DNA from 3 places in the Kineococcus sp. R86509 genome. Region 1 is predicted to be linked to each of the others. Evidence: predicted binding sites of a transcription regulator. Region 1 holds the regulator's gene; each other region holds the start of a gene.
The links. Region 1 encodes HrcA, which represses chaperone genes, less so after heat shock. Its sites were predicted from a motif close to GNTNGCACTCGGNNNNNCCGAGTGCNANC; they were not measured.
Positions count from the first base shown of each region.

Region 2: the regulator HrcA is predicted to act here: its motif matches at 5,666-5,694, upstream of groL (chaperonin GroEL).
Region 3: the regulator HrcA is predicted to act here: its motif matches at 7,383-7,411, upstream of SJY07_RS21590 (acetolactate synthase large subunit).

Region 1 covers NZ_JAXHCE010000001.1:918,292-928,673, reverse strand. The annotation lists gene SJY07_RS04440 (heavy metal translocating P-type ATPase) at 1-1,054, opposite strand, end outside; gene SJY07_RS04435 (heavy metal-associated domain-containing protein) at 1,092-1,328, opposite strand; gene SJY07_RS04430 (metal-sensitive transcriptional regulator) at 1,325-1,615, opposite strand; gene hemW (radical SAM family heme chaperone HemW) at 1,705-2,910, shown strand; gene SJY07_RS04420 (EVE domain-containing protein) at 2,953-3,402, shown strand; gene SJY07_RS04415 (LLM class F420-dependent oxidoreductase) at 3,450-4,490, shown strand; gene SJY07_RS04410 (DUF4870 domain-containing protein) at 4,516-4,938, opposite strand; gene SJY07_RS04405 (DUF3097 domain-containing protein) at 4,960-5,826, opposite strand; gene hrcA (heat-inducible transcriptional repressor HrcA) at 5,938-6,990, shown strand; gene dnaJ (molecular chaperone DnaJ) at 7,034-8,155, shown strand; gene SJY07_RS04390 (Gmad2 immunoglobulin-like domain-containing protein) at 8,210-9,361, opposite strand; gene SJY07_RS04385 (SigE family RNA polymerase sigma factor) at 9,358-9,876, opposite strand; gene SJY07_RS04380 (histidine triad nucleotide-binding protein) at 10,076-10,382, shown strand, end outside.
Region 2 covers NZ_JAXHCE010000001.1:1,233,819-1,244,200, reverse strand. The annotation lists gene SJY07_RS05840 (NtaA/DmoA family FMN-dependent monooxygenase) at 1-620, opposite strand, end outside; gene add (adenosine deaminase) at 617-1,642, opposite strand; gene SJY07_RS05830 (LysR family transcriptional regulator) at 1,709-2,623, shown strand; gene SJY07_RS05825 (aldose epimerase family protein) at 2,651-3,712, opposite strand; gene SJY07_RS05820 (uracil-DNA glycosylase) at 3,741-4,463, opposite strand; gene SJY07_RS05815 (DUF3263 domain-containing protein) at 4,650-4,907, shown strand; gene SJY07_RS05810 (cold-shock protein) at 5,352-5,555, shown strand; gene groL (chaperonin GroEL) at 5,874-7,502, shown strand; gene SJY07_RS05800 (methyl-accepting chemotaxis protein) at 7,610-9,202, opposite strand; gene SJY07_RS05795 (dihydrofolate reductase family protein) at 9,371-9,934, shown strand; gene SJY07_RS05790 (D-arabinono-1,4-lactone oxidase) at 9,982-10,382, shown strand, end outside.
Region 3 covers NZ_JAXHCE010000001.1:4,434,469-4,444,850, reverse strand. The annotation lists gene SJY07_RS21625 (flavodoxin family protein) at 1-280, shown strand, start outside; gene SJY07_RS21620 (sucrase ferredoxin) at 289-1,095, opposite strand; gene SJY07_RS21615 (cupin domain-containing protein) at 1,179-2,411, opposite strand; gene SJY07_RS21610 (hypothetical protein) at 2,413-2,646, opposite strand; gene SJY07_RS21605 (SGNH/GDSL hydrolase family protein) at 2,788-3,750, shown strand; gene ilvC (ketol-acid reductoisomerase) at 3,821-4,849, opposite strand; gene ilvN (acetolactate synthase small subunit) at 4,900-5,412, opposite strand; gene SJY07_RS21590 (acetolactate synthase large subunit) at 5,412-7,247, opposite strand; gene ilvD (dihydroxy-acid dehydratase) at 7,640-9,331, opposite strand; gene SJY07_RS21580 (aldo/keto reductase) at 9,422-10,382, shown strand, end outside.

The sequences.
Region 1 (10,382 bases):
TGAGGGTCGCCACCGCCCCGACGAGGACGACGGGCACGAAGATCCCCGACACCTGGTCCGCGAGTCGTTGCGCCGCAGCCTTTCCCGACTGGGCCGCCTCGACGAGGCGACCGATCCGGGCGAGCTGGGTGTCGGCCCCGACGCGCGTCGCCCGCACGACGAGGCGGCCGCCGGCGTTGACGGTGCCGCCGACGACGGCGTCGCCCGCGCTGACCTCGACGGGGACGGTCTCACCCGTGACGATGCTGAGGTCGATGGCGGAGGATCCCTCGAGTACCGTGCCGTCGGTCGCGACCGTCTCACCCGGGCGGACGACGAACCGGTTCCCGACCCGCAGTTCCGCGATCGGGACGCGACGTTCCCCGGTGTCGTCGAGGAGCCCGACGTCCTTGGCCCCCAACGCCAGCAGGGCCCGCAGTGCGGCGCCGGAACTGCGCCGGGCCCGGGCCTCCAGGTAGCGCCCGACGAGCACGAACACGGTGACGACCGAGGCGACCTCGAGGTAGAGCTCGTCGCCGGTGGAGCCGAAGAGCGAGAACTCCATGTGCATCCCGGGCATCCCCGCGTCACCGAGGAACAGCGACACCAGCGACGTGGCGAACGCGGCGATCACGCCCAGGCTGACGAGGGTGTCCATGGTCGCCGCACCGTGGCGGGCGTTCACGAACGCGGCGCGGTGGAACGGCCACGCACCCCAGACCGCGACCGGGGCGGTCAGGGTGAGGGCCAGCCACTGCCAGTTGGTGAACTGCAGGGCGGGGACCATCGAGAGCAGCAGGACGGGCAGCCCCAGCGCGGCGGAGACCAGGACCCGGCGCCGCAGGACCTCCGTCGCCGGATCCCCTTGGGAGACCATGGGTTCGCGCTCAGGGAGGGGGGTGGGCACGGTGGCGGTGTAACCCGTCGCCTCGACGACCTCGATCGCCGCCTCGACGGCGGTGCCGACGGGCAGCAGGACGTGCGCCTTCTCCGTCGCGTAGTTGACGCTCGCCTCGACGCCCGGCATCCGGTTGAGCTTCTTCTCGACGCGGTTCGCGCAGGACGCGCACGTCATGCCGCCGATGAGCAGTTCGACCCGATCGCTCACCGGGTCACTCCGCCAGCTCGTACCCCGCCTCGTCCACGGCGGCGGTGACCGCGGCCCGGTCGAGGGGGGAGGTGCTCGTCACGTGCACGGTGGAGTTCCCGCCGGGCACGAGGGTGATGCGGACGTCGGTGACACCGGGCAGGGCCGAGACCTCCTCGGTCACCGCCCGCACGCAGTGCTCGCACGTCATGCCGGACACGTCGAACTCGTTCATCGTCGCCTCACTCCCGACGTCACTCATGACTTCACCAACCGCGCGATGGCTGCGCTGGCTTCCTTGATCTTGGCGTCCGCGACCGGACCACCCTCGGCGACCGCCTGCGCGACGCAGTGCCCGAGGTGGTCGTCGAGCAGCGACAGCGCGACGGCCTGCAGGGCCTTCGTCGCCGCCGAGACCTGCGTCAGGACGTCGATGCAGTAGACGTCCTCCTCGACCATGCGTTGCAGGCCACGGACCTGGCCCTCGATCCGGCGCAGGCGCTTCAGGACCTCGTCCTTCTCGCCGGCGTACCCGACTGCGTTCTCCATGACTCCTTGATACCCCCCTGGGGTTCCTCCTGCAACCCCTACCCCCTAGGGGTACGACGAAGCGGCGGCGGCGGGGTGACACTGGGGGCGTGCCGAGCACCCTCCCCGACGGCGAGTCCGTCCCGACCGACGGGTCGCTGCCCCCCGACGCCCTGCGCGGCGCGGCGGACCGCACCTTCGGCGTCTACCTGCACGTCCCGTTCTGCTCGGTGCGCTGCGGCTACTGCGACTTCAACACCTACACCGCCACCGAGCTCGGCGGTGGTGGCTCGCAGGCCGCGTACGCCGCGACCGCCGCGCAGGAGGTCCACCTCGCCGCCCGCGTGCTCGGGGACGCCGTCCGGCCCGCCGAGACCGTCTTCTTCGGCGGCGGGACCCCGACGCTGCTCCCGGCCGCCGACCTCGAACTGATGCTGGGCGCCGTCCGCGACGAACTCGGCATCGCGCCCGGCGCCGAGGTGACCACCGAGGCGAACCCGGACTCCGTCACCCCCGAGGGCCTGCAGCGCCTCGCCGCGGCGGGTTTCACCCGGGTGTCCTTCGGGATGCAGTCCGCCGTCCCGCACGTCCTCGCCGTGCTGGAACGGACCCACGACCCGGCCCGCGTGCCGCTCGCCGTGCGCTGGGCCCGGGAGGCGGGGCTGGAGGTCAGCCTCGACCTCATCTACGGCACGCCGGGGGAGTCGCTGGACGACCTGCGCGTCAGCCTCGACGCGGCGCTGTCCTGCGAACCCGACCACGTCTCGGCCTACGCCCTCATCGTCGAGCAGGGGACGAAGCTCGCCGGGCAGATGCGCCGCGGCGAGGTCCCGGAACCCTCCGACGACGACGAGGCCGACAAGTACGAGATCGTCGACGACACCCTCGCGGCCGCCGGGTTCGCCTGGTACGAGGTGAGCAACTGGGCGCGTGAGCCCCGCTTCGCCTGCCGGCACAACCTCGCCTACTGGCGCGGCGGTGACTGGTGGGGGATCGGCCCCGGGGCGCACAGCCACGTCGGGGGCGTGCGGTGGTGGAACGTCAAGCACCCCACGGCCTACGCCGGCCGCATCGGCGCCGGGGAGTCCCCGGCCCACGCCCGCGAGGTCCTGGCCGCCGAGGACCGCCGCGTCGAGGACGTGCTGCTGCGGTCCCGGCTGTCCGAGGGTTTCGACCCCGTCTGGTGGGGGGTGCGGACGGAGACCGCCCAGCTGCTCCTCGACGGCCTCCTCGAGCCGGCCCCCGGCGGCCGGGTCGCGCTGACCCGCCGCGGCCGGTTGCTGGCCGACGCGGTCGTGCGTCGGCTCCTGGCCTGAACCTGACAGGAGGTGTCACCTTCTCCGGTGAGACTGCCCGGCATGGAGAAGCTCCCAGAACGCGCCTGGCTCGGCGTCGTCAGCGCCGCCCACGTGCGGATCGGTGTCCGCCAGGGTTTCGCGCAGGTCCAGCACGGCAAGCGTTCCGGGCTGGACCGGTTCCGGCGCGGTGACGGTTTCGTCTACTACTCCCCGACCGAGGAGATGGGCGGCACGGTCCCGCTCCGGGCGTTCACCGCGCTCGGTGTCGTCGCCGACGACGAGACCTTCCAGGCGGAGCAGGTCATGGCGCTCGGGAGCTCGTTCCGGCCGTTCCGTCGTCTCGTCGACTACGAACCCGCGCAGCCGGTCGCGCTCGAGGAGGTCCGGGACCGGCTGGCGCTGACCGCGTCCGCGAACTGGGGGTACCGGTTGCGCCGTGGCCTGGTGCCACTGGACCCGCACGACTTCGCCCTGCTCGCCGGACTCGTGCTCGGCGCGGTACCTGCGTGACCTGACCGGGCCCTGCCGGTCCTGCCCCGAGGTCTAGGGTCGGGCGGGTGGACCTCGGACTGAGCCTCGGCTACCTCACCGGTGAGATCGGCCCCGCCGCGGCGCAGGCGCTGTCGCTGGCGCGAGCGGCGGAGGAGGCCGGCTACGCCTCGGCCTGGGTCGCCGAGGCCTACGGCACCGACGCGGTCAGCGTCCTGGGCTGGCTGGCCGCGGGGACGTCGCGGATCGGGCTCGGCTCGGCCGTCCTGCAGATCCCGGCCCGCACCCCCGCGATGACCGCGATGACCGCCTCGACCCTCGACGGGATCTCCGGGGGCCGGTTCCGCCTGGGGCTCGGCGTCTCGGGTCCGCAGGTGGCCGAGGGGTGGTACGGCCAGCCGTTCGCGAAACCCCTGGGGCGCACCCGCGAGTACGTCGACGTCGTGCGGCGGTTGCTCGCGCGTCAGACCTCCGAGTACGCCGGGGAACACCTCACGCTGCCGCTGCCCGGCGGCCCGGGGATCCCGCTGAAGCTCATGCAACCCCCGCCCCGCCCCGACCTCCCGATCCACCTCGCCGCCGTCGGCCCGCGCAACGTCGCCCTCGCCGGCGAGATCGCCGACGGGTGGTTGCCGCTGTTCCTCGTGCCGGAGAGTTCCTCCACCCAGTTCGACCAGTTGCGCTCCGGGTTCGCCCTGCGCCCCCGGCCCGCCGAGGGTTTCGAGGTCACGGCCAGCGTCGCGCTGCTGCTCACCGACGCGACGGGGGAGGAGCGGACCCGGGCCGAACTCCCCGTCCGTCGCTACGTCGCCCTGTACCTGGGGGGCATGGGGTCGCGCGAGAAGAACTTCTACGCCGACCTCGGTCGTCGCCTCGGTTTCTCCGACGCCGTCGACGAGGTCCAGGAGCACTTCCTGGCCGGACGGCACCGGGAGGCCGCCGCCGCCGTCCCCGCGGGGTTCCTGGACGCGACCTGCCTGGTGGGTTCCGCGCAGCACGTGCGGAACCGGCTGGCGGACTACGCCGCCGCCGGGGTGACCACCGTGTCGGTCATCCCCCTCGCCGGCGACCTCGAGGCCCGGACCGCGGACCTGCGCGCCATCGCCTGAACCCCGCCCGGCGCACCGGGAGGGGTCAGCGCACCAGGCGGAAGATCAGCGGGTAGCGGTAGACCCGGCCGCTGTTCGCCGCGACGGCCGCGAGGATCGCGAACACCAGGAACACGATCCCCGGTACCCCGAGCAGGACGAAGATCGGCGAGCCGAACCCCAGGGTCACCGCGGTGATGAGTCCGCAGACGATCGACAGGACGATCTCGTAGACGATCACCGAGATCGTCATGTTCAGCGCCTCGGCGCTGTGCCCGCGCACGAACCCGTTGCGGTCCTTGTAGACCAGGAAGACGATCAGCGGCCCGAGGAAGGGCAGCCCGATCAGGGACGCCGCGATCGCGGAGAGGTGGCCGAACATCCCCCACATCCGTTCGTCCGCGGGCGTCATCGGCGCGGGGGAGTACATCGGCGGCTGCTGGGGCGGCGGGTGCTGGGGGTTGCTCACCCTCCGATCCTGGCGCGTCGTTCAGCGGTCGTCCAGGTCGGCCGTCACGAAGTCCACCAGTTCCTCCACCCGCCCGAGCAGCGCGGGCTCCAGGTCGGCGAAGCTGCGGACGGTGCCGAGGATCCGCTTCCAGCCGTGCGCGACGTCGGCCTGGGTGGCGTGCGGCCAGCCGAGCTCGGCGAGGATCCCGTGCTTCCAGTCCTGCCCGCGCGGGATCGTCGGCCACCGCTGCCACCCCAGGCGTTCCGGACGCACCGACTGCCAGACGTCGATGAAGGGGTGACCCAGCACCAGCACGTGCGGGCCCTTGGACACCTGCGCCACGATCCGGGACTCCTTCGACCCCGGCACCAGGTGGTCGACCAGGACCCCGATCCGTCGACCGCGCTGCGGGGCGAAGGAGCGGATCGCGGCGTCGAGGTCGTCGACCCCGTCGAGCATCTCGACGACGACCCCCTCGATCCGCAGGTCGTCGCCCCACACCTTCTCGACCAGCTCGGCGTCGTGCCGGCCCTCGACGAGGATCCGCGAGGCGCGCGCCGTCCGCGCGCCCACCCCGGCCACGGCCACCGAACCGCTGGCCGTGCGGGTGTCCCGCACGGGGGCCGCGGCCTTCGGGGCGACGAGGCGCACGGGCTGCCCCTCGACCCAGAACCCCGGGCCCAGCGGGAAGGTCCGGGTGCGCCCGCGACCGTCCTCGAGGACGACGACGTGGACACCACCGCTCTTCTCCACCCGGACGACGGCCCCGACCCAGCCGGTCTCCACGTCCTCCACGACCAGGCCGTGCACGGCGGGTTCGTCGCGGTGCGTGGGCTTCGGGTTCGTGCGGGCGTGCGGGTCGGAGGACAGCACGTCGCCGCCGTACCGGTCTTCGTAACGGGTCACGCGCGGAACGCTAACCAGACGCGTGTGGCTGACGGGGGAGGCGCGGCCGTGCGGTGACGGCCTAGACTTGGCACTCGAACGACACGAGTGCCAGTGGGGAGAGGGGACGGGATGAGCGACGACCGCAGGCTCGCGGTGCTCCGCGCCATCGTCGAGGACTACGTGTCCAGCCACGAACCCGTCGGCTCCAAGATGCTCGTCGAGCGTCACCAGCTCGGCGTCTCCCCGGCCACCATCCGCAACGACATGGCCGTGCTGGAGGAGGAGGGGTACATCACCCAGCCCCACACCAGCGCCGGACGCATCCCCACGGACAAGGGCTACCGCCTCTTCGTCGACCGCCTCGCCAACGTGAAACCCATGACGCCGGCCGAGAAGCGGGCGATCCAGACCTTCCTCGAAGGGGCCGACGACGTCGACGACATCGTCGACCGCACCGTCCGGCTGCTGGCGCAGATCACCCGCCAGGCCGCCGTCGTGCAGTACCCCTCGCTCTCGCGCGCCGCCGTCCGCCACGTCGAGCTCGTCCCCGTCGGCGGGCGCAGCGCGCTGCTGGTGCTCATCACCGACTCCGGTCGCGTCGAGCAGCGCGTCCTCGACGTCCGCTCCGCCGCCGACCCGGAGTCCCTCGGCCTCCAGCTCGCCGCCCTGCGCACTCGCGTCAACGCCGGGGTCGTCGGCAAACGGCTGCGCGACGCCCGCGACGACCTCACCGACCTCGTCCAGCAGACCCCGCCCGGCGACCTCGCCGTCGCCGCGGAGGTCGCCGTCGCCCTGGGCGACTGCCTCACCGCGGGGCTGGAGGAACGCGTCGTCATCGCCGGGACCGCGAACCTCGTGAAGTCCGGCGCCGACCTCAGCACCTCCCTCGGCAGCGTCCTGGAGGCCCTCGAGGAGCACGTCGTCCTCCTGCGCCTCGTCCAGGAGCTGACCGAGGACGCCGACCGCGGCGGTCTCACCGTGCGGATCGGCGCCGAGAACCTGCACCTCGGTCTCGACGGCACCTCCGTCGTGACCAGCGGCTACGGCAGTGGTTACGGCACGGGCCCGGACACCGTCGTCGCCCGCCTCGGCGTGCTCGGGCCGACCCGCATGGACTACCCGACGACGATGGCAGCGGTGCGTGCGGTGTCACGCTACGTCTCGCGCATCCTGTCCCAGTGAAGCTCGGCCCCGTGATGAAGACCGACAGGAGAACCACGACCTCGTGAGCGACTACTACGACGTCCTCGGCGTCTCCCGCGACGCCTCGGCGGAGGAGATCAAGCGCGCCTACCGCAAGCTCGCGCGCAAGCTCCACCCGGACGTGAACCCCGACGCGGGGGAGCAGTTCAAGGAGGTCTCGCAGGCCTACGAGACGCTCTCCAACCCCGACAAGCGCGCCTCCTACGACCGCGGCGGGTCCATGCCCGGCGGCGGCGGAGCCGGCTTCGGCCAGGGGTTCGGCTTCTCCGACATCATGGACGCGTTCTTCGGCCAGGGCGGCGGGGGCGGTCGGGCGGGAGCTCCCGCCAGCCGCACCCAACGCGGTCAGGACGCGCTCATCCGCGTCGACGTCGACCTCGCCGAGGCGGCGTTCGGCGGCGAACGCTCCATCCAGGTCGACACCGCCGTGCTGTGCACCACGTGCCAGGGCTCCTGCTGCCAGCCGGGGACCAGCCCCCAGACCTGCGACATCTGCCACGGCCAGGGCTCGGTGCAGCGCGTCGTCCGCTCGCTGCTCGGCCAGGTCATGACCAGCGCGCCCTGCCCCACCTGCCGCGGCTTCGGCACCGTGCTGCCCTCGCCGTGCCTGGAGTGCTCCGGTGAGGGCCGCATCCGCGCCCGCCGCCCGCTGACCATCCGCATCCCCGGTGGCGTCGACACGGGCACCCGCATCCAGCTCGCCTCGCAGGGCGAGGTCGGCACCGCCGGCGGTCCCCCCGGTGACCTCTACGTCGAGATCCACGAACGCCCGCACCCGGTCTTCACCCGCAACGGCGACGACCTCCTCTGCACCCTGCACGTGCCGATGACCGCGGCCGCGCTCGGCGCGAGCATCCCGCTGGAGACCCTCGACGGTGACGAGGAGGTCGAGGTCCGCCCCGGCACCCAGGGCGGCGAGGTCGTCACCCTCAGGCAGAAGGGCGCCGAGCACCTGCGGTCCCAGGGCCGCGGCGACCTGCTCGTCACCCTGGAGGTCACGACGCCCCGCGACCTCGACGACGAGCAGGAGGAGCTGATCCGCCGCCTGGCCGAACTGCGTGGCGAGGTCCGGCCGGCCGGCAAGCTCGGCCCCGCCCACCAGGGCGTCTTCTCCAAGCTGCGCGGCCGCTTCTCCGGTCGCTGACCCGCACCGTGATCTTGCTGGGAGACCCAGCAAGATCACGGAACGGGAGGAGGGTCAGGGGATGGTGACGGTCTTCGTGTCGCCGACGGGGCCCGCACCCTCGCCGTCGGACTCGTCGGGGGCGAACACCGACAGGGTGTAGGTCCCCGCCGGCACCGCCGCCGTGAACGAGAACTCCGCGAAGGTGCCGTTCGCGCCGGCCTGCACGGAGTCCCGAGCGACCTCCGCGCCCGCGGCGTTCGTCAGCGTGTAGAGCAGCGTCCCCTCGAAACCTGTCCCGACCCCCTTCACCGTGACCGAACCGGCGCTCGGGGACACCGAGGTGATCCACGCCGGGGCCTGCACGTCGGCTTGCGGCGCCCGCGACAGCGACGCCGGGACGCTCGTCCCGAACACCGACTGCCCCGCCTTGCCGCCGACCCGCAGCTCGATCGGCTGGTCGTCACCCGCCGCCGCCGTGACCGTGTAGACGAGCTGCTGCAACGCCAGGGTCGCGTCACCGGTGGAGCCCGACGCCGCGGAGGCCGCCACGTCCACCACGAGCTTGCCGCCCGACTCGCTCACCGTCGCGGTCGCGTCCTTCGACCAGGGGCTCGAGTAGTCCGGGTCGGTGGGGGAGCCGGACAGCATGGCGCGCAACGCGTTCGTCGCGTCGTTCGCGCCCGACCCGGCCTTCACGTACTCGCGGTACAGCTTCGCCGGCTGCCCGCCCAGCCAGTACACCGGCACCGACGTCGCACCGGTGGGCAGCGTGCCCCCCGTCCCGCCCGCCGTGGAGGTCGCCGGGGCCGAGGTGAGCGACGTGGCCGCCGAGGTGCCCCCCGAGCCGGTGGGCTGCGAGGACATCGGGGTCGAGTCCGCCGCCGGCGTGCTCGACGAGGTGGAGGGGGTCGACGAGGACGGCGAGGTCGACGAGGACGCCGTGCTGGCCACCGTCGTCACGTTGTCGTCCCCGCGCTGGGTCAGCGCGAAGGCGCCGCCACCGACGACGACGACGGCCGCGACCCCCGCCGCCACCAGCCCGCCACGGGTGCGGGAACGACGACGGTTGGCTCGGCTGGTCATGTGGATCTCCTCGAGACGGTCGGTCGGCTGCACCCCGGCCGCACGTGCGGCGAGGGCGTCCTGCAGCTGCCTGGCGGTGGGGCTGAGTTCGTCGTGGCCGGCGGGATCCGGCAGCGGACCCAGCGGGGTCTCCTCGTTCACTGCTGCTCCTCGCTCGACATGGCCGTGCGCAACGCGGACAACCCGCGGTGCGCGTGGGTCTTGACCGCGCCCCGGCTGATGCCGAGCGCGGCCGCGATGTCCTCCTCGGACATCTCGCCCTGGTACCGCAGCACCAGGACCTCCCGTTGCCGGGTCGGCAACCCGTCCAGCGCGCCGAGCACCATCCGGTGCTCCGCGGCCCGCACGGCCTGCTCCTCCGGACCCGCCGGCTCCGGGTCCGGCAGGGGACGCTTGCGGTCGGTGACGACCCGGTGCCGCACGACGTCACGGGCCCCGTTCACGACGCTCGTGCGCAGGTAGGCGACCGCCGACCCCTTGTCCGCGAGCCGGTTCCAGCGCCCGTGCAACGTCACGAACGCCTCCGCGACGACCTCCTCGGCGCTCGCGGTCTCGCCCATCAGGGACGCCGCGAGCCCGACGAAGCGCCGCCAGTGCGCCGCGTAGAGCGCACTGACCGCCTCGTCGGCCGTCCACGAGCGCGGGTCGTCAACCACGACCACCCGCTCCTTCGTCACCATCACAGTGCACAGACGAGTCACGCAGGGTCACGGTTGACATCCAACCGGAGATCTTTTGCGGACTCGTCGGGGGCACGCCGCGTCCGCCGGGTGGGATCGTTGCCTCCCCGGTGACGTCTGGCGGGACCGGGGAGGCAACGATCCCCCACGGAGACGGCCCGGTAGCGTGCGGGGCATGGCCGAGGTCTCCCGCGTGCAGCGCGCCCCCGACGACCTGTTCCTCAAGATCGTGGCGGGGGAGGTCCCGGCGACGATCGTCCACTCCGACGACCTCGTCGTCGCCTTCGAGGACGTCGCCCCGCAGGCTCCCGTCCACGTCCTGGTGATCCCGCGGGAGCGCTTCGAGAACGTCGCGGAGCTCGCCGCGGCGGCCCCGCAGACCCTCGCCCGCCTCGTGGCGGTGGCCCAGCAGATCGCCGACGAGCGCTGCGGCGGGGAGTACCGGCTGGTCTTCAACACGGGGACGGCGGTGGGGCAGTCGG
Region 2 (10,382 bases), 320 kb from region 1:
TAGCGGCCGTGGTGGTGGACCTCGTGGACGCGACGCGCGTCGGCGTAGCGCCGCGTCGCCTTGTCGTGCAGGACGGCGGCGTCCTCCCAGCTGCCCTCGAACAACCGGTAGCTGAGGTCGAGGTGCTCGTCGGCGATGTCGTAGCGCTCGTCGTGGCGGGGCAGCGGTTCGCGTCCGTGCAGCGCGCTGACCACCCCCGCCGACGTCGTCACGACGTTCCAGCCGATGCGCCCGCGGGTGAGGTGGTCCAGCGTCGCGAACCGCCGGGCGTTCGGGTAGGGGCCCTCCAGACTCGTCGAGGACGTCACCGCGAACCCGAGCCGGCTCGTCACCGCGGCCATCGCCGGGACCAGCAGCAGGGGGTCGTTGGTCGGCATCTCGACCCCCTGCTCGAAGGTCACGGCCGGGGTGCGGCCCTCGAGCACGGGGTAGCCGGGGGAGTCGGCCAGGAACAGCAGGTCGAAACCCCCGTCCTCGAGGAGCCGGGCCAGCGACGTCCAGTGCGCGAGGTCGAGGTAGCGGTCGGTGTGCTGCTCGGGGTGGGCCCACAACCCCTGGCTGGTGAGGTTGGGGCCGTTGATCTCGAAGGCGCTCAGCAGCAGGTGGTGCGGTTCCCTCACGCGGGGACGCCCGCCGGGCTGCGCTCCAGCCAGTCGAGGAGACCCGCGCCGAGGCGGTGCCGGGTCGCCGGGCTCATGCCCTCGATCCGCAGACCGTGCCCGGCCAGGGCCGCGAGGTCGGTGTCGCTCAGCTTCCACACCTCGCGCGCCACGGCGTACTGGTGGCTGACGCCACGACCGAACCAGAGCTGGTCGTCGGCGTTGAGGGTGATCCCCACGCCCGCGGCGTGCAGGAGCGGGGCGGGGTGCGCGGCGAGCGTGGGGACGATGCCGAGCGCCACGTTGGAGACGGGGGCGACGTCGAGCACGATGCCCTCGTCGGCGAGGCGGCGCACGAAGGCCGGGTTCTCGACCGAGCGGACGCCGTGGGAGATGCGGGTGGCGCCCAGGACGTCGATCGCCTCCGCGACGCACTCCCAGCCGCCCGTCTGCCCGGCGTGCGCGACGACCGGCAGGCCCGCTGCCCGGGCCGTCGCGGCCGCCCCGGTGAAGCGCTGCAGGCCCGAGGGTTCCTCGAACCCGGCCGTCCCGAACGCGGTCACCCCGCGGCCGGCGAACTCGGCGGCGACCGCGGCGAGCTCGGCGGCGATCGGCTCGTCCTGGTCGGTGTTCAGCGTCAGGATCGAGCCGACCTCGACGCTGTGCTCCCGTCCGGCCTCGCCGAGGGCGTCGACGACGACCCGGGTCACCTCGCGCAGGCTCCCGAGCCGGGGGGCGTAGAGCTGGGGTTCGATCGCGGGTTCGAGGTAGACCACGCCCTCGGCCGCCTCCTGGGCGACGAGCGCGCGGCACAGGCCGGCCAGGTCGTCGAGGTCCGCCACCAGGGCGGGCACCCGGCCGTAGGCCTCGAAGAACGCCCAGACGTCGGACCAGCCCTCCCCGGTGGCGGCGGGACCGCCCCGCACGGGCAGCTCGAGCGGGACGCCACGGCGGCGGGCGAGGGCCAGCACGGCCTCGCGCGGGTAGGACCCGTCGAGGTGGGCGTGCACGTGCACCTTGGGCAGGGCGGTCAGGGAGCGCACCCTGCTCAACGTAGGCGCGAACGTGCCACGTGTCGCACAAGCGTTCCTTCTGAGAGCATCCATCCCGTGGATCAGCGTGGTGCAGGACGCAGCGGCGGCGAGCTCGACGTGCGCTCGTTGCGCTACCTGCTCGCCGTGTCCCGGGAGCGCAGCTTCACCGGAGCGGCTGTCTCGCTGCAGGTCTCCCAGCCCGCGCTGAGTCAGGCGATCGCGCGCACGGAGCAGCTCGTCGGGGGCCGGCTGGTGCTCCGCGACGCGCGGGGCGTGGCCCGCGAGGGGTCCGCGCTGACTCCCGCCGGGCAGGCGCTGGTCGCCGACGCGACGCGGATCACCGAACTCCTGGACCGGGCGCTGGTGCGCGCGCGGCGCATCGCGGAGGAGGGCGAACGCGAACGGCTGGCCGTCGGCATCGGCACCTCGACCCCGCGCTGGGTCTCGACCCGGCTGGTGCAGGCCTCCCAGGAGAGCCCGGACCTCGACGTCGTGCTGCGCCACGTCCCCTGGGGGCAGGAGGTCGCGAGCCTCGCCGACGGCCGGGTCGACGTGGTCTTCCTCAACGCCGGCCCGGACGAGGTGCTGGACGCGCGGGTGCGCGCGGTGCACGTCGCCGACACCCAGCGGGTGGCGGTGTTCGCGGCCGGGCACGAGCTGGCCGGCGAGACCTCGATCGACATCGCCGACCTCGACGACGAGCCCATCGTCGACGCGGGCTACGACCGGGAGGTGTGGCTCGTCGAGCCCCGCCCCTCCGGCGCGGTCCCCCGGGTCGTGGGTCCGCCCGCCCAGAACGTCGAGGAGATGCTCGCCCTCGTCGCCTCCGGACGGGCGATGGCCATCACCGCGGAGGTCGTCGCCGCCGGCCACCGCTCCGACGACATCGCCTTCGTGCCGTTGCGGGGGCTGGACCCGCTGCGCCTCGTGCTGCTGGCGCTCGCCGACGACGAACGACCGGCGGTGGCGGACCTGCTGGCCTCGTTCTAGGGGGCCATCGGTCCGCGACGGCGGTGCTCACACGGAGAAGGAGTACTCCGTGGTCGTCGTGAACTCCGCACCCGGGCGCAGCACGGAATCCCCGAGCAGCGGCTGGTTCACCGCGTCGGGCAGCAACTGCGTCTCCAGGCAGAGGGCGTCGCCCTGCCGCACGGGCCGGCCCTCGATCGTCCGCCACGCGCCGGTCAGGAAGTTCCCCGTGTAGAACTGCAGACCCGGCAGGTCGGTGCGGACCTCGAGCGAACGTCCGCTGCGCGGGCCGGAGACGGTGGCCACCGGCCGCAGGGAACCGGGGCCGTCCAGCACCATGCAGTGGTCGTAGCCGCCGGCGGTGAGGAGCTGCTCGTCCGCGTCGCGGAGGTGCTCGCCGATGCGGGTCGGGGTGGAGAAGTCGAACGGGGTGCCCTCGACGGGGGCGAGTTCACCGGTCGGGACGAGGTTCGCGTCGATCGGCAGGTAGCGCGACGCGGACAGCCGCACGACGTGGTCCTCGACGGGGCCTGCACCGTCGAGGGCGAAGTAGGCGTGGTTCGTGAGGTTCACCGGGGTGGCGGCGTCCGCGGTCGCGACGTAGTCCAGGCGCAACGTCACCGAACCGCCGTCCTCGCGCAGGGAGTAGGTGACGCAGGCGTCCAGCGCCCCCGGGAAACCCATGTCGCCGTCGTTGCTGCGCAACGACATCCGCACCCCGGCAACCCCGTCCACGGAGACCTCGGTGGCGGTCCACACGCGCTGGTCGAAACCCTCCGAACCCCCGTGCAGGGCGTTCGCGCCGTCGTTGGCGGGGACTGCGAAGGACACCCCGTCGACCCGGAAGCGTCCGCCGGCGATGCGGTTCGCGACGCGTCCGACGACGGCGCCGGGGTAGCCGTCGGCGGCCTCGTAGGCCGCGACGTCGGGCAGGGCGACGACGACGTCACCGATCCGGCCGGAGGCGTCGGGGACGCGGACCTGCTGCAGGGTCGCGCCGCGGGTCAGGACGGCGGCGCTCGCCCCGGAGGGCAGGCTCAGCTCCCACCGCTCGACGGGTTCCCCGCGTCGCGTCCGGCCGAAGGGGGTGCTGTGCAACGTCGCGGTCATGGCGCGATCCTGCCGCACGCCCCGGGGCTCAGGTCAGCCGCCAGTCGATCCCGTCGCCCCCCTCGGCCCGCAGGAGTTCGTCGACGCGGCTGAACGGAGCGGAACCGAAGAACCCCCGCGAGGCCGACAACGGGCTGGGGTGCACCCCGGTGACGACCGGCACCCCGCCCAGCAGGGGAGCGACCGTCTGCGCGTCGCGACCCCAGAGCAGGGCCACGAGCGGTCCGCCCCGCGCGGCCAGGGCGCGGACGGCCGCGTCGGTGACGGCCTGCCAGCCGAGCCTGCGGTGCGACCCGGACTCGCCCGCGCGCACCGTCAGCACCCGGTTCAGCAACAGGACCCCGGCCCGCGACCAGGAGGAGAGGTCGCCGTGCCCGGGCGCCTGCACGCCGGTGTCGGCGAGGAGCTCCTTGTGGATGTTGACCAGGCTGCGCGGCAGGGGCCGGACGTCCGGTTCGACGGCGAAGCTCAGCCCGATCGGGTGTCCGGGGGTGGGGTAGGGGTCCTGTCCGACCAGGAGCACCCGGACGCCGTCGAAGGGCTCCCGGAACGCCCGCAGCACGTTCTCGGGGGCGGGCAGCCACGGCGCGGGTTCGGCGGCCAGCGCGGTGGAGAGCCGCACCAGGTCGTCGCGGACCCCCGCCAGGGCGCGGGCCCAGCCCGGGTCGAGGTCGTCGAGGCCGAGTCCGGCCGGATCGTCGTCCGTGCGCGGGAAGCGAGGGGCGGGTGGGGGCGCTGCGGCGGGAGTCACGCACGGGACGGTACCGAGCCCGGACGCGCCCGCCGAGGTGAACGACACGGGTGTGATGCCCTCTTAGACTCCTGCCCGGCCCTCGGTTCCGGAGGCCGCGGTGAGAGGGGTCATGACGTGGAGCGGAACGACGCATCGGCGCGCAGCGAGCGAGACGTCCCGTCCCTCGAGGAGCAGCCCGGGGGGCTGCCCGACGGGCTGAGTCGCCGCGACGCCGAGATCCTGGCCTTCGAGCGGCAGTGGTGGAAGTACGCCGGCGCCAAGGAACAGGCCGTCCGCGAGCTCTTCGACCTCTCGCCCACGCGCTACTACCAGCTGCTCAACGCCCTCATCGACTCCCCGGCCGCCCTCGCCCACGACCCGATGCTGGTCAAGCGGCTGCGCCGGATGCGCACCAGCCGTCAGCGCGCCCGTTCCGCCCGCCGTCTCGGCGTGCAGCCCTGAGCGCTCGTCGCGGGCGCTCGCCCCACCTGCTCGCCCGACGCGGGGCCCACCGGACCCGTCGGGGACCGGTCGGTGTCGTCGTGCTCGTCCTGGTCTGGTTGCTGGTCGCGGCCCTCGTCGTCGGCGCTCTCGCGGTCGCGGTCCGGTCCGTAGCCGGTCCGCTGCTGGACGTCGCCGGCCGGGTGCTCTGAGCGACGCCTCTCGGGGGTCCGCCGCGGTGAGGGCGACGTGACCGTTTCGTGAAGACGAGGTTCCTCGAACCCTGTCCCACCAGCCCCTCCCCGCACTAACCTGAGCCCCGGTCGATCAGTTCGACGAACACGTCCTCTCGGGGGGCGCACGTCGGGCGTCGCCCTCGGCTCTCGTCGCCGCGGGCAGCGTGAGACCCGGCTCCGGTGCCCGCCGGCGCCGTTCTTCCGCTCGCTGCACCACCAGGAGAAGGCAATGGCTCAGGGCACCGTGAAGTGGTTCAACTCCGAGAAGGGCTTCGGCTTCATCACCGTCGACGACGGTGGGGCGGACGTGTTCGTGCACTACTCCGCGATCGTGGCCGACGGCTACCGCTCCCTCGAGGAGGGCCAGCGCGTCGAGTTCGAGGTCGGGCAGGGCCAGAAGGGTCCCCAGGCCGAGAGCGTCCGCGCCGTCTGACCCGGCGCGGCGTGACCGGCGTGTCCGGCGTGACCGTGCCCGGCCCCCGGTCCTCCCGGAGGCCGGGCACCAGCCCGCCCGCGCTCGCGCACCGTCCGAGGCCTCCGGGGGTTTGCACTCGGGGGGTGAGAGTGCCAACATTGGCGTTGGCACTCTCGAGTCGAGAGTGACAACTGCACTCGACCCGGGAGCGAAGCTCCCTGGCCGGTCCGGTGAGGTCGACAGGCGCTGGGGGACGTGACCCCGGTTCAGGTCGGCCGTCCGTCGCGGGCACCCGACCGACCGCCCACCGCCCGTCTTCTGGGAGGAACACCAGGCATGAGCAAGATCATCGCCTTCGACGAAGAGGCCCGTCGTGGTCTCGAGCGCGGGATGAACCAGCTCGCCGACGCGGTCAAGGTGACGCTCGGCCCCAAGGGCCGCAACGTCGTCCTTGAGAAGAAGTGGGGCGCCCCCACGATCACCAACGACGGTGTCAGCATCGCCAAGGAGATCGAGCTCGAGGACCCGTACGAGAAGATCGGCGCCGAGCTCGTCAAGGAAGTCGCCAAGAAGACGGACGACGTGGCCGGCGACGGCACCACGACGGCGACCGTCCTCGCCCAGGCGCTCGTCCGCGAGGGTCTGCGCAACGTGGCCGCGGGTGCGAACCCGATGGGCCTCAAGCGCGGCATCGAGAAGGCCGTCGAGGCTGTTACCGAGCAGCTCGTCGCCGCCGCCAAGGAAGTCACCACCAAGGAGCAGATCGCGGCCACGGCCGGGATCTCCGCCGGTGACGCCTCGATCGGCGAGCTCATCGCCGAGGCGCTCGACAAGGTCGGCAAGGAAGGCGTCATCACCGTCGAGGAGAGCAACACCTTCGGGCTCGAGCTCGAGCTCACCGAGGGCATGCGCTTCGACAAGGGCTACATCTCGCCCTACTTCGTCACCGACGCGGAGCGTCAGGAGACCGAGCTCGAGGACCCCTATATCCTCATCCTCAACTCCAAGATCTCCACCGTGAAGGACCTGCTCCCGCTGCTGGAGAAGGTCATGCAGTCGGGCAAGCCGCTCGTGATCGTGGCCGAGGACGTCGAGGGCGAAGCGCTCGCGACCCTGGTCGTGAACAAGATCCGCGGCACCTTCAAGTCCGTCGCCGTCAAGGCCCCGGGCTTCGGCGACCGCCGCAAGGCCATGCTCGGCGACATCGCCATCCTCACCGGTGGCCAGGTCATCTCCGAGGAGGTCGGCCTCAAGCTCGACACCGCTGACCTCGACCTGCTGGGCCGCGCCCGCAAGGTCGTCGTCACCAAGGACGAGACCACCATCGTCGAAGGTGCCGGCGACGCCGACGCCATCGCCGGTCGCGTGGGCCAGATCCGCGCCGAGATCGACCGCAGCGACTCCGACTACGACCGCGAGAAGCTCCAGGAGCGTCTCGCCAAGCTGGCCGGCGGCGTGGCCGTCATCAAGGCCGGCGCGGCGACCGAGGTCGAGCTCAAGGAACGCAAGCACCGCATCGAGGACGCCGTCCGCAACGCGAAGGCTGCCGTCGAAGAGGGCATCGTCGCCGGTGGTGGCGTCGCCCTCATCCAGGCCGGCGTGCTGGCCTTCGAGAAGCTCGAGCTCGTCGGTGACGAGGCGACCGGGGCGAACATCGTCAAGGTCGCGATCGAGGCTCCGCTGAAGCAGATCGCCATCAACGCCGGCCTCGAGGGCGGCGTCGTGGCGGAGAAGGTCCGCAACCTGCCCACCGGACACGGCCTCAACGCCGCGACCGGCGAGTACGTGGACCTGCTCGACGCGGGCATCAACGACCCGGTGAAGGTCACGCGCTCCGCGCTGCAGAACGCCGCCTCCATCGCGGCGCTCTTCCTCACCACCGAAGCCGTCATCGCCGACAAGCCGGAGAAGGCCTCTGCGGCCCCGGCCGGTGGCGACGGCGGCATGGGCGGCATGGACTTCTGAGTCCAGCCACTCCGTAGCACCTGCACCACCCGCGAGGGCGGTCTCCCGATCAGGGAGGCCGCCCTCGAGGCGTTGTGGGACCCGTCCGTCACCCGGGTCGGGCGGGATCAGACGCGGGGAAGGGTGAAGGAGCCGACGAGCTCGTTGAGCTCGACGGCGGCGCGCGAGACCTCCCCCGCGGTGGTGGCGGTGTGGGTCGCCCCCGCCGTGGTCTGGTCCGCCGCAGCGGCGATGCCGGAGATGTTCAACGCGATCTCCTGACTCCCCGAGGAGACCTCGGTGACGTTGCGGACCATCTCCGACGTCGTCGCCGACTGCTCCTCCACCGCCGCCGCGATGGTGGCCTGCAACCCGTCGATGCGGGCGATGACCTCACTGATGCCGCTGATGGCGAACGCGGCCTCGGTCGCGTCAGCCTGGGTGGCCGCCACCCGGGTGGTGATGGACTCGGTGGCCCGTGCGGTCTGCTGGGCCAGTTCCTTCACCTCTCCGGCGACGACGGCGAAGCCCTTGCCCATCTCCCCGGCGCGGGCGGCTTCGATGGTGGCGTTGAGGGCGAGGAGGTTGGTCTGCTCGGCGATGGAGGTGATGAGCTTGACGACGTCGCCGATCTCGCGGGAGGAGGCGGAGAGGCGGTCCAGGATCTCCGAGGCCTGCGACGCGCTGGACACGGCGTCGGCGGAGACCGAGGAGGCTTCAGCGGTGGAGGTGGCGATCTCGCGGATCGCGGCGGTCATCTCCTCCCCGGCGGCGGCGACGGTGGCGATGTTGGCGGAGATCTCCTCGGTGGCGGCGGAGACGACCTGGGTCTGGGTGGCGGATTCCTCGGCGCCGGAGGAGAGCTGGGTGGCGACGGTGGTGAGTTCCTCGCTGGAGGCGGCGAGGGTCGCGGCGTTGCCGGCGATGCGGCGCATCGTCTCGGTGAGCCGGTCCATGGTCACGTCGAGGGCCCCGGACAGTTGGCCGACCTCGTCCTTGGCGCTGTAGCCCACCCGCTGGTCCAGGCGGCCCTGCGCCAGGCCCCGCACGACGGTGAGGGCGCGGCCCAGGGGGCCGGCGATGGAGCGGGCCACGACGACGGCGACGACCGCGGCGAGGACGAGGGCGAGGACGCCCACGGCCACGAGGAGGACCACGGCGGTGCGGTAGCTCTGGGCTCCGCGCTGCGCGGTGGCCGTGGCGTTGTCCGTCTCCGCCTTCTGGATGCGGTCCAGGATGGTGTAGATCCCCCGCGCGAGGGGGACGCTCGCCGCGTCACGTTCGGCGATGAAGCCCGCCTGGTCGTTCGCCTTCGCCAGAGCGATGAGCTTCTCCCGTCCGGTGCGGTAGGTGGCGAGGTCGGCGGCGAAGGACTCCCGGTCGGCGACGGTCGAGACCGGGTCGGTGGCCAGGTAGACCTTCCACGCCGCGTCGAGCTGGGCGTCGTCGGCGCTGACCGCCTGCAGCGCGGCGGAGGTCGCCGACGCGTCGCTGGCCAGGGCGGAGGAGGCCAGGTCGGCGCGGGACTGGGCGAAGGCGTACTTGACCGTCCCGATGTTCTGGACTCCGGGGACGACCACGTCGGACATCGCCGTCACCGTGTCCTGCGAGGAGTGCAGGCGGGAGATGCCCAGGGCCGCCACGGCGGCCAGCAGCAGGCAGACGATGCCGAAGCCGACGAACAGCTTCGACGCGATGTTCAGATCGCGCAGCTTTCCCATGAGTGGTCCTCGTTCCCGTCGGAGCCGACGCCAGGAAGAGCCGACCGGGTGAACATCGGTCGTCGGCGGTCGCCGCTGTAGGGGAGCGGAGGAGCCGTGGGGGTCGATGACTTCCGGAGCTGCGTGCGGTCAGATGGGCAGAACCGCAGGACGCGACCCAGGAGAACCATGCGCACCCTCATCGTCACCGCCTTCACCTCCCTCGACGGCGTCGTGGAGGCCCCGGGCGGCGAGCCCGGCTACCGCAACGCCGGCTGGACGTTCCAGGACATCGCCTTCGACCCGGCGGCCTACGAGATCAAGGGTCGCGAGATGGGGGAGACCACCTCGCTGCTGCTGGGCCGCACCAGCTACGAGGCCTTCGCCCCGGTCTGGCCGACGATGGACGACTTCGCCGCCTACAACGCCATGCCGCGCTACGTCGTCTCGACGACGCTGGAGCACGACGACGCGCAGTGGCCCGCCACGATCCTGCGCTCGGTCGACGACGTCGCGGCGCTGAAGGAGACCGAGGGCGGGCCGATCGCCGTGCACGGCAGCGCCACCCTGGGGGCCTCCCTGGCCGACGCGGGCCTCGTCGACCGCTACCACCTGCTCGTCTTCCCCGTCCTGCTCGGCGCCGGGAAGCGGTGGTTCAGCACCACCGACAAGGACAGGCAGCTGCTCACCGTCCGCGAGTCGCAGACCTACCCCAACGGCATCACGAAGCTGGTCTACGACGTCGTCCGGTGACGCCCGGTGACGTGAGCAGCCGGGGTTCCATCGATTACCGTCTTCCCGTGAGCACCTCGACGACGACGTCGTCCACCACCGCCCCCGGGGTCAACTGGGCCCGCAACTACGCCTACAGCGCGGGCACCCTGCACCGCCCGACCTCCCTCGACGAACTGCGCGCCGTGGTCGCGTCGACCGGGCGCGTGCGGGCCGTGGGGACGCGGCACTGCTTCAACGACATCGCGGACTCCCCGGGCGACATGGTCACCCTGGAGGACCTCCCGACCGAGGTCGAGGTCGACTCCGTCGCGGGCAGCGCCCGGGTCAGCGCCGCCACCAGCTACGGCGTGCTCGCCCAACGGTTGCAGGACTCCGGGGTCGCGCTGGCGACGATGGCCTCGTTGCCGCACATCAGCGTCGCCGGGGGTGTCTCCACGGCGACGCACGGCTCGGGTGACGGCACGCA
Region 3 (10,382 bases), 3.5 Mb from region 1:
TCAGCTCGCCGACAAGGTCTACGCCGGGTTCACCTCGACCTCGACCCTGCACGGCGGTCAGGAGTCGACGCTGCTCGCGCTCTACAACACGATCTACCACTTCGGCGGGATCATCGTGCCGCCCGGGTACACCGACCCCTCGAAGTTCGTGGACGGGAACCCCTACGGCGTCGGCCACGTCGCCGGCCAGGGCGACCGGCCGCTGGACGACGTGACGTTCACGGCGCTGGACCACCTCGTGACCCGCGTCGTCGCCACCGCGAAGAAGCTCACGGCCTGAGACCGGGTTCACCGGTCGATGTGCTCCAGCTCCCACGTCCGGGCGTGCCGGTCGTCGGGGGCGGAGCACGTCAACCGGTGCGCCGCAGCTGATCCCACCCGCAGGTGCACCCGCAGCGGACGCCCCTCGTGCTCGAGGTCGACGCGCCAGCGGCCCTCCTCCTCGTCAATGACCGCTCGCGGGCGCAGCGCCTCGAGCACGTCGATCCCGAGTTCCAGCCGGGCGTGGGCCTCCGCGGCCTGGATCACCCCGGGGTCGCAGGAACGACCGCGCAACCGGTGCGGCAGGACGCGACCGGTGCGCAGCGCCGCCACCAGGTCCGGTGCGTCCGCCGGGGACAACCGCCCGTGCGTGACCCCCGTCGGCAGCGACAGCGCGGTCGCGGCGAAGCGGTCCCCGCCGAGGTGGGAGCACTCCCACACCGGAGCGGGGTCGAGGTCGGCGAGCGCCGCGACGACCGGGCGCCCCCGCAGCGCGCAGCACCAGTCCTTGCGACCGTGGGTGCAGACCAGGAGCAGCGGCTCGTCGTGAAGCTCCCAGCCCTCGGTCGCGGCGGCCGCCTCGGCGACCTCTGCCTGCGGGGTCGTCCGGGTCAGGGTGCGGGCCCGCCCGCGGCGGACGTCGACGAGGAAGAGCCGACGGGGACCGTCCGGGTCGAGGTCGCGCGCGGAGGGGCGCCGGATCAGCAGGAGCTTCAGACCGCGTTCCTGCGCGGTCCCGCGGAGGGCGTCGGTCACCACCGGCCCGAGCCGGGACGCCGGGACGGCCCCGGCGCCCCAGGCCCCGGGTTCCTCGACCAGGAGGTAGCCGCGCACCGCGGTGGCGGTGCCGAGCAGGGCGTCGCCCCGCTCCTCCGCCGCCGCGGCGCACGAGAACCGGCGGGCGATGGCCTCCGTGCTCAGGCCGGACCCCCTGCGGGGAGCAGGACGTTCTCGCGCAGCAGACGACGCACGACGACCAGGGCGTCGTCGGCATCGAGGCCGACCGCGGCGAGGTCGCCCGCGGACGTGCGGCCCGCCGTCAGGACGTGGTCCAGGGCGGGACGGAGCCAGCCGGGGAAGGTGATCCGCCGGTCCGGGAGGACGAGGTCCACGGTCTCGCCCGGGCCGCTCAACCGGGGACGCACCCCGCGCCGGACCCGCACCGCACGGTCCGGGGTCAGGGTGCGGGCGGCCTCGTCCTGGGTGAGGACCCCGACCGGTTCCGGTGGCACCGCACCAGCCCGCCGCCGGGCGACGAGGCGTTCGACCGCGTCCTCGTCGAGGGTGTCGAGCCAGCGCTGCGCGGCGGCACGGAACTCCTTGACGTCCTCCGGGGTCGGCACTCCGGGCAGCGGCAGCGCACGACGCAACGCCACGTCCCCGGCGCCGGCGGAGGTCACCGCGTCGGTGAGGACGTCGGCCCACGTCGTGGCGAGCACCCCGATCGTCAGGTGGATGGACCGGTCCTCGGTCGTGCGCGCCGAGTGCAGCCAGCCGCGAGGCAGGTACAGGGCATCGCCCGGTTCCAGGACGGTGTCGATGACGGCGGGCCGCCCGCCGACGGGGTCCGGGCCGAGTCGGGTGGAAGGCTGGGACTTCAGCGGGAGTTCCACCGCGGGTGGGTGGATCGTCCAGTGCTTGCGCCCGTCCACCTGGAGCACCACGACGTCGTGGGTGTCGTGGTGAGGGTTGAAACCCTGCGCCCCCGGCGGGGTCACGTACACGTTGACCTGGCACTGGTGCCCCAGGTCCTCCGCGAGCTGGGAGCAGAACGACTGCAGCGCAGGCCAGGTGCGGTGCAGGGCCTGGAGGACGATGGTCGCCCCGTCCGCGTGGGCCGCGGCGATGCGCTCGGAGTCCGGCAGGTCGGACAGCTGCTGGTTGCCCGCCACCGCGCGACGGGTGTAGCTCGCGCGGGGCAAGGGCGCGCCGTTCTTCACCAGGGAGAAGAACGGGGTCCGCAGCGCCCGCGGGCCGAGGAGTTCGTCCACGTCGGCGGGGGCGAGCAGGTCGTGGACGGAGCCGCGACCGCCCTCGGCGGCGCGGTCGGCGGCCCGGACGAGCAGCGGAGCGGCGTTCCAGTGCTCCTCGGCGACGCGGTCCGCCGCCTCCCCGAAGCACCGTCGCAACGCCGGACCGGCGCTCGTCACGTCAGGATCCCGCGGGGTCACTGCCCGCCGGGTCGCTGCCGCTCGGGTCGACCTGGGTGGAGTCGGAGTCGCCCGAGTCGGAGTCCCCGCCCTCGCCGCCGTCGGGGTCCACCCCGGCCGGGTCGGAACCCGAGGGGTCCACCTGGGTGGCGTCGCTGTCACCGGAGTCCGCGTCGCCCCCGGGGGTCGAGGCGGAGGTCGTCGTCGTGATGTCGTCGTCGCTGAGGTTGCTCATGGGCCCACCCTGGCACCCACCTCCCGGCGGGGCACCTCCGAGCCTCCCGGGGACGTGACGCGATGTGCCTGCGGGGTGAGCGCCCGACTGCCAGACTCGTCCTGCTCCACCCACTCGACGACGAGCCCGCCGGAGGCGCACGTGCCCAGGTCCAGGATCTCTCCCAGGTTTCCCAGCGCGCTCGCGGCGGCGGTGGTGGGGGCTGCGCTGGTGGTGGGCAGCGCCGGGAGCGCGGCGGCCCAGGGACCACCACCGCCCAAGCTGAACCCGGCGGGGGCGAAGGTGGCCACCCTCGGCGACTCCTACGCCTCCGGTGAGGGCGCGCCCGCGGCCGGGACGACGCCGTGGGTCAGCGACGTCTACGGCGACAGCGGTGCCGACGGCTGCCACCGCTCCGCGCTGAGCGGTCACACCGTCTTCGGGACGGGTCTGCTGCGCGGCGACGCCAAGGCCTACGTCAACGCGTCGTGCAGCGGCGCCACCACCGTCAGCCTGGTGCGGGGGTTCAAGGGGGAACGCTCGCAGCTCGACGCCCTCGGGCCGCGCACGAAGACCGTCACCCTGAGCATCGGCGGCAACGACGCCGGGTTCAGCAGCGTCGCCACGGCGTGCAACACCGTGGCGACCGTCCCCGGCGCACCCTCCTGCCAGGCCGCGCTGGCGGGTTCGGCGGCCGCCCTGCGGGCGCTGACCACGGCGCCCGCCGGGGACACCACCCCGCTGGAGCAGACCTACCGCGCGGTGCTCGCGAAGGCGCCGCACGCCGTCCTCGTCGTCACGGGCTACCCGTTGCTCTTCCCCACCGGCGCAGCGTCCCCGCGCTGCGACGTCATCCAGCCCGCGGCCCGGACAGCGATCAACAACGCGACCCTGCAGCTCAACGCGGCGGCGATGGCCGCGACAGCCGCCGTCGGGGGCTTGTACGTGGACCTGGTGCGCCCCTTCACCGGGCACTCCTCCTGCGAGGCCGACCCCGCGGCGTCGTGGATCAACACGATCGTGCCGCGCGACCCGGTGCTCAGCTTCCACCCCGGCGCCACGGGACAGGCGGCCATCGCCGCGCGCCTGCAGGAGATCCGCTGCTTCGTGCGTCCCGGACGCTGACCAGGGACACCCCGGACGCACGAGGGCCCCGCACCACCGTGGTGCGGGGCCCTCGTGACGACGGGGTGCGTCAGCGGGCGGCGGAACCCTCGACGTAGTCGGAGTCGTCCGACTTCACCCAGGACATGAGCTTGCGCAGCTCACGGCCGGTGGCCTCGATGGGGTGCTGCTCGGCGGCGGCACGCAGCTTCTTGAACTCCGGCGCGCCGGCGTCCTGGTCGTCGATGAAGCGCTGGGCGAAGGTGCCGTCCTGGATGTCCTTGAGGACGTCCTGCATGCGGCCCTTGACCGAGGCGTCGATGACGCGCGGGCCGGAGACGTAGTCGCCCCACTCGGCGGTGTCCGAGATGGACCAGCGCTGCTTGGCGATGCCGCCCTCGTACATGAGGTCGACGATCAGCTTCAGCTCGTGCAGGCACTCGAAGTAGGCGACCTCGGGCTGGTAGCCGGCCTCGGTGAGGACCTCGAAACCGGTCTGGACGAGGGCGGACATGCCACCGCAGAGGACGGCCTGCTCACCGAACAGGTCGGTCTCGGTCTCCTCGGTGAACGTGGTCTTGATGCCGCCGGCGCGCAGGCCGCCGATCGCCTTGGCGTAGGCGAGACCGAGGTCCCACGCGGAACCGGTCGCGTCCTGCTCGACGGCGACGATCACGGGGACGCCGCGGCCGTCGACGTACTCGCGACGGACGAGGTGACCCGGGCCCTTGGGGGCGACCATGACGACGTCGACGTCGGCCGGGGGCTTGATGTAGCCGAAGCGGATGTTGAAGCCGTGGCTGAAGAACAGCGCCTTGCCGGCGGTGAGGTTCGGCTCGATCGCCTCGGCGTAGAGACCGCGCTGCAGGTGGTCCGGCACCAGGACCATGATCACGTCAGCGGCCTTGGCGGCCTCGAACGGGGTCAGGACGGTCATGCCCTGCTCCTCCGCCTTGGCGCGGCTCTTCGAGCCCTCCTTGAGGCCGACGACGACGTCGACGCCGGAGTCGCGCAGCGACAGCGCGTGCGCGTGGCCCTGGCTGCCGAAGCCCAGGACCGCCACCTTCTTCCCGGTGATCTTGGACAGGTCGGCGTCGTCGTCGTAGAACATCTCGGCCACGTGGGGTTCTCTCCTCTGGATCTTCTTCGTCGTACAGGGGGTGTTCGGGTTCAGGCGGAGCGGAGCGCCCGGTCGGAGATCGCGCGCCCACCGCGGGCGAGGGCGACCGACCCGGACTGGACCAGCTCGCGGATGCCGAAGGGTTCCAGCACGCGCAGCAGCGCCGCCAGCTTGTCCGGGCTCCCGGTGGCCTCGACGGTCACGGCGTCGGGGGCGACGTCGACGACGTGCGCGCGGAACAGCGCCACGGTGTCGAGCACCTCCCCGCGGGCGGAGGCGTCGGCGCGGACCTTCACGAGCAGCAGTTCGCGTTGGACGGAACCGCCGTCCTCGAGCTCCACGATCTTCAGGACGTTGATCAGCTTGTTGAGCTGCTTCGTCACCTGCTCCAACGGCTGCGACTCCACGTCGACGACGATGGTCATCCGGGAGATGTCGCTGCGCTCGGTCGGTCCGACCGTGAGGGAGTGGATGTTGAAGTTCCTGCGCGCGAACAACGACGTGACGCGCATCAGGACACCGGGTCGGTTCTCGACCAGGACGGACAGGGTGTGCTGGGACATCAGGAGATCACCTTCTCGGGGCCGGACTCGTTGTCGCCCTCTTCCTCGCGGTCCCACTTGGGCGACACCCCGCGGGCGTACTGGATCGCGTCGTTGCTCACACCGGCCTCGACCATCGGCCAGACCATGGCGTCGCGGTGCACGCGGAAGTCGATGACGACGGGCACGTCGTTGATCGCCATGGCCTTCTCGATGGTCGCGTCGACGTCCTCGGCCTTGTCGCAGCGCAACCCGACGCACCCGTAGGCCTCGGCGAGCTTGACGAAGTCGGGGACCGGCGCGGCGTGGGTGCCGTGGTGGTCACCGGAGTTCAGGTCGGTGTTGGAGTAGCGCTCGGAGTAGAAGAGCGTCTGCCACTGCCGGACCATGCCCAGGCTGGAGTTGTTGATGATGGCGACCTTCACGGGGATGCCGTTGAGGGTGCAGGTCGCCAGTTCCTGGTTGGTCATCTGGAAGCAGCCGTCGCCGTCGATCGCCCACACCACGGTGTCCGGTTTGCCGACCTTGGCGCCCATGGCCGCGGGGACCGCGTAGCCCATGGTGCCCAGCCCGCCGGAGTTCAGCCACGTGCGCGGGTTCTCGTACTGGACGAACTGCGCCGACCACATCTGGTGCTGCCCGACCCCGGAGACGTAGATCGCCTCGGGACCGGCGATGGCCCCGATCCGGGCGATGACGTGCTGGGGGGCCAACGTCCCGTCGTCGGACTCGGTGTAGCCCAGCGGGTACGTCGCCTTCCAGGACTGGGTGAGTTCGGTCCAGGCCGTGAGGTCGGCGCGCCCGTTCTCGAACTCGGCGGCCACGGCCGTGGTGAGCTCGGCGATGACGAGCCGGGCGTCGCCCACGATCGGGACGTCGACGGCGCGGTTCTTGCCGATCTCGGCCGGGTCGATGTCGGCGTGGATGACCTTGGCGTGCGGGGCGAAGCTCGGCAGGTCGCCGGTGACGCGGTCGTCGAAGCGCGCGCCGAGGGTGATGAGCAGGTCGGACTTCTGCAGCGCCGTCACGGCCGCGACCGTCCCGTGCATCCCGGGCATGCCCAGGTTGTTCGGGTGCGAGTCCGGCAGTGCACCGCGCGCCATCAGCGTCGTGACCGCCGGGATGCCGGTGAGGTCGGCCAGCGCGGCGAGCTCCGCGGAGGCGTCGGCCTTGATGACACCACCGCCGACGTAGAGGACGGGGCGCTCGGCCGCGGCGATGAGCCGGGCGGCCTCGCGGATCTGCTTGCCGTGCGGCCGCGTCACCGGGCGGTAGCCGGGCAGGTCGATCGTCTCGGGCCAGGCGAAGGACGTCGTCGCGGTCAGCGCGGACTTGGCGACGTCGACGAGGACGGGGCCGGGCCGGCCGGTGGCGGCGAGGTGGAAGGCCTCGGCGATGACGCGGGGGATGTCGGCCGGATCGGTCACCAGGTAGTTGTGCTTGGTGATCGGGATGGTGATGCCGGCGATGTCGGCTTCCTGGAACGCGTCGGTGCCGATGGCCTTGGCGGCGACCTGCCCGGTGATCGCGACCATCGGGACGGAATCCATGTTCGCGTCGGCGATCGGGGTGACGAGGTTGGTCGCCCCGGGACCGGAGGTCGCCATGCAGACGCCGACCTTGCCGGTGGCGACCGCGTACCCCTCGGCCGCGTGGCCGGCGCCCTGCTCGTGGCGGACCAGGATGTGCCGGACGTGCGGGGAGTCCATCAGCGGGTCGTAGGCGGGCAGGATCGCGCCCCCGGGCAGACCGAAGACGACCTCGACCCCTACCGCCTCGAGCGAACGGATGAGGCTCTGCGCGCCGGTGAGCTTGGCGACGGGGAGCTTCGGGTCCAGTGGCAGCTGCTCTGGCATCTCTGGTGTCCTCCTCGGGCGGTGCCGTTCACGGTCGTCGTTCAGTCCCGGACGCCCGGCAGATCGGTCCGCCGGACGCAAAAAGACCCCTCAGCCAGGGAAGGCGTGTGAGGGGTCGCGCGCTCGGCCGAACTGGTCAGCCGGCGCGCTGTCCGATGGCTACGAGGAACCGCATGTGCCGAAGGTAGCCCCTGCGTGGGGAGATGTCAGCCACGGGGTCACCGCGTCTCACATCGTGGACACGTGGTCCACGAGTTGGACGGTCTACCGGCTCGTGCGGTCGCGGCGGGGGGATCGTTGCCTCCACGGTGTCACTAGACGTCTTCGTGGAGGCAACGATCCCGCAGGACGTCACGGCGGAGGCAACGATCCCACCCGGCCGCGCCCCGGGGTCAGAGGCAGACGGCGCCGAGGGAGGCGGACTGGACCTGCTTGGCGTACTTGGCCAGCACCCCGCGCTTGAAGACGGGGGGCAGCGGCTCCCAGCCCTCGCGACGGGCCTCGAGCTCCTCGTCGGAGACCAGGACCTCGAGGGTCTTGCCCGCGACGTCGAGGCGGATCCGGTCGCCGTCGCGCACGAAGGCGATGGGGCCGGCGTCGACGGCCTCGGGGGCCACGTGGCCGACGCAGAGGCCGGTGGTCCCGCCGGAGAAGCGGCCGTCGGTCATCAGCAGGACGTCCTTGCCGAGGCCGGCGCCCTTGATCGCGCCGGTGATGGCGAGCATCTCGCGCATCCCGGGGCCACCCTTGGGGCCTTCGTAGCGGATGACCACGACGTCGCCGGCCGAGATCGTGCCGTCCTCGAGCGCGTCCAGCGCCGCGCGTTCGCGTTCGAAGACGCGGGCGGTGCCCTCGAAGACGTCGGAGTCGAACCCGGCGCTCTTCACGACGGCACCGAGGGGGGCGAGGTTCCCCTTGAGGATGGTGATGCCGCCGGTCTTGTGGATCGGGTTGTCGAGGGCGCGGAGCACGACGCCGTCGACGTCGGGCGGGGCGATGTCGGCGAGGTTCTCGGCCATCGTCTTGCCCGTGACCGTGAGGCACTCACCGTGCAGCAGACCGGCGTCGAGCAGGGCGCGCATGACGACGGGGATGCCGCCGATGCGGTCGACGTCGACCATGACGTGGCGGCCGAAGGGCTTGAGGTCGGCGAGGTGCGGGACCTTCGCCGCGACCCGGTCGAAGTCGTCCAGGGTCAGCTCGACCTCGGCCTCGTAGGCGATCGCGAGCAGGTGCAGGACGGCGTTGGTGGAACCGCCCAGGGCCATGACGACGGCGATGGCGTTCTCGAACGCCTCCTTGGTGAGGATCTGGCGCGCGGTGATCCCCTTCGAGAGCAGGTTCACGACGGCCTCGCCGGACTTGCGGGCGAACCCGTCGCGGCGACGGTCGGTGGCGGGCGGGGCGGCGCTGCCGGGCAGCGACATCCCGAGCGCCTCGGCCGCGGCGGCCATGGTGTTGGCGGTGTACATCCCGCCGCAGGCACCCTCACCCGGGCAGATCGCGCGTTCGATGGTGTCGACGTCCTCGCGCGACATCAGCCCGCGGGCGCACGCCCCGACGGCCTCGAAGGCGTCGATGAGGGTGACCTCGTGCTCGCTGCCGTCGGAGAGCTTCGCCCGGCCGGGCAGGATCGTCCCGGCGTAGAGGAAGACGCTCGCGAGGTCGAGGCGGGCGGCGGCCATCAGCATGCCGGGCAGCGACTTGTCGCAGCCGGCGAGCAGGACGGAGCCGTCGAGGCGCTCGGCGCTCATCACGGTCTCGACGGAGTCGGCGATGACCTCGCGCGAGACGAGGGAGTAGTGCATCCCCTCGTGCCCCATCGAGATGCCGTCGGAGACGGAGATCGTCCCGAACTCCAACGGGTAACCCTGGGCGGCGTGCACGCCGTCCTTGACGGCCTTGGCCAGGCGGTCCAGGGGGAGGTTGCAGGGGGTGATCTCGTTCCAGCTGGAGGCCACCCCGATCTGGGGTTTGACCCAGTCGTCGTCACCCATCCCGACGGCGCGCAGCATCCCGCGCGAAGCGGTCGCCTCCAGGCCGTCGGTCACGGTGCGACTGCGGGGTTTGATGTCGACGGTCACGGGGTGAGTCTAGGCACGCGGCTCACGGTCCCCCGTTGACCCGCCCCCACCGGGATGGCTACCGTGGGCGACGTCGTGAACGTTCACGAGATGACCGTTCCCGATGCGACCGTCACCCCCCGGCTCGAAGGAGCGCCTCCCGTGTCGTCCACCTCCCCCACCCGCTGGGCCGTCGTCGGCCCGGGCAACATCGCCCGGCGCTTCGCCGGCCAGCTCCCCGCGGCGGGCCACGAACTCGTCGCCGTCGGTGCCTCCCCCACCGCGGCCGGCGCCGAGCGCGCCCGGGCCTTCGCGGCGGAGTTCAACCCGGACGCCTTCGTCGGCGACTACGACGCCGTGCTGGCCCGCGAGGACGTCGACGCCGTCTACGTCAGCACCGTGCACGTCACCCACGCGCAGCTCGCCCTGGCCGCGGTCCGCGCCGGCAAGCACGTGCTCTGCGAGAAGCCCCTCGCCCCCAACAACGGCCAGGTCATGGCGATCGTCGACGCCGCCCGCGCCAGCGGCGTGCACTTCCTCGAGGCGTACATGTACGCCCACCACCCGCAGACGGCGACGCTCCTCGACCTCGTGCGGTCCGGGGCGATCGGCACCGTCCAGCACGTCGACGCGAGCTTCGCCTTCGCGACCGGCGGGAAGACCGGGCGCCTCTACGACGCCGACCTCGCCGGCGGCGGGATCCTCGACGTCGGCGGCTACCCCGTCTCGGCCGCGCACCTCGTCGCGGGCGCCGCGCTCGGCCGGCCGGCGGCCGTCACCGGGTTCTCCGCCCAGGGCACCGTGGGCGAGACCGGCGTCGACGAGTGGGCCGTCGCCTCGATCACCTTCGCGGGTGGTGTCACCGCGTCCGTGCGCACGGGCGTCGCGCTCTCCGACCCCGAGACGATCACGGTGTACGGCTCCGGCGGGACGATCCACCTCCCCGACCCGTGGACGATCCGCGGCGAGACCCGCGTCGTCCTGACCCGGCCGGGCCAGGAGACCGAGACCTTCGAGTTCGACCCGGAACTGCCCGAGAACAAGGCCTACGCCCGCGAGGCGCAGGCCCTCG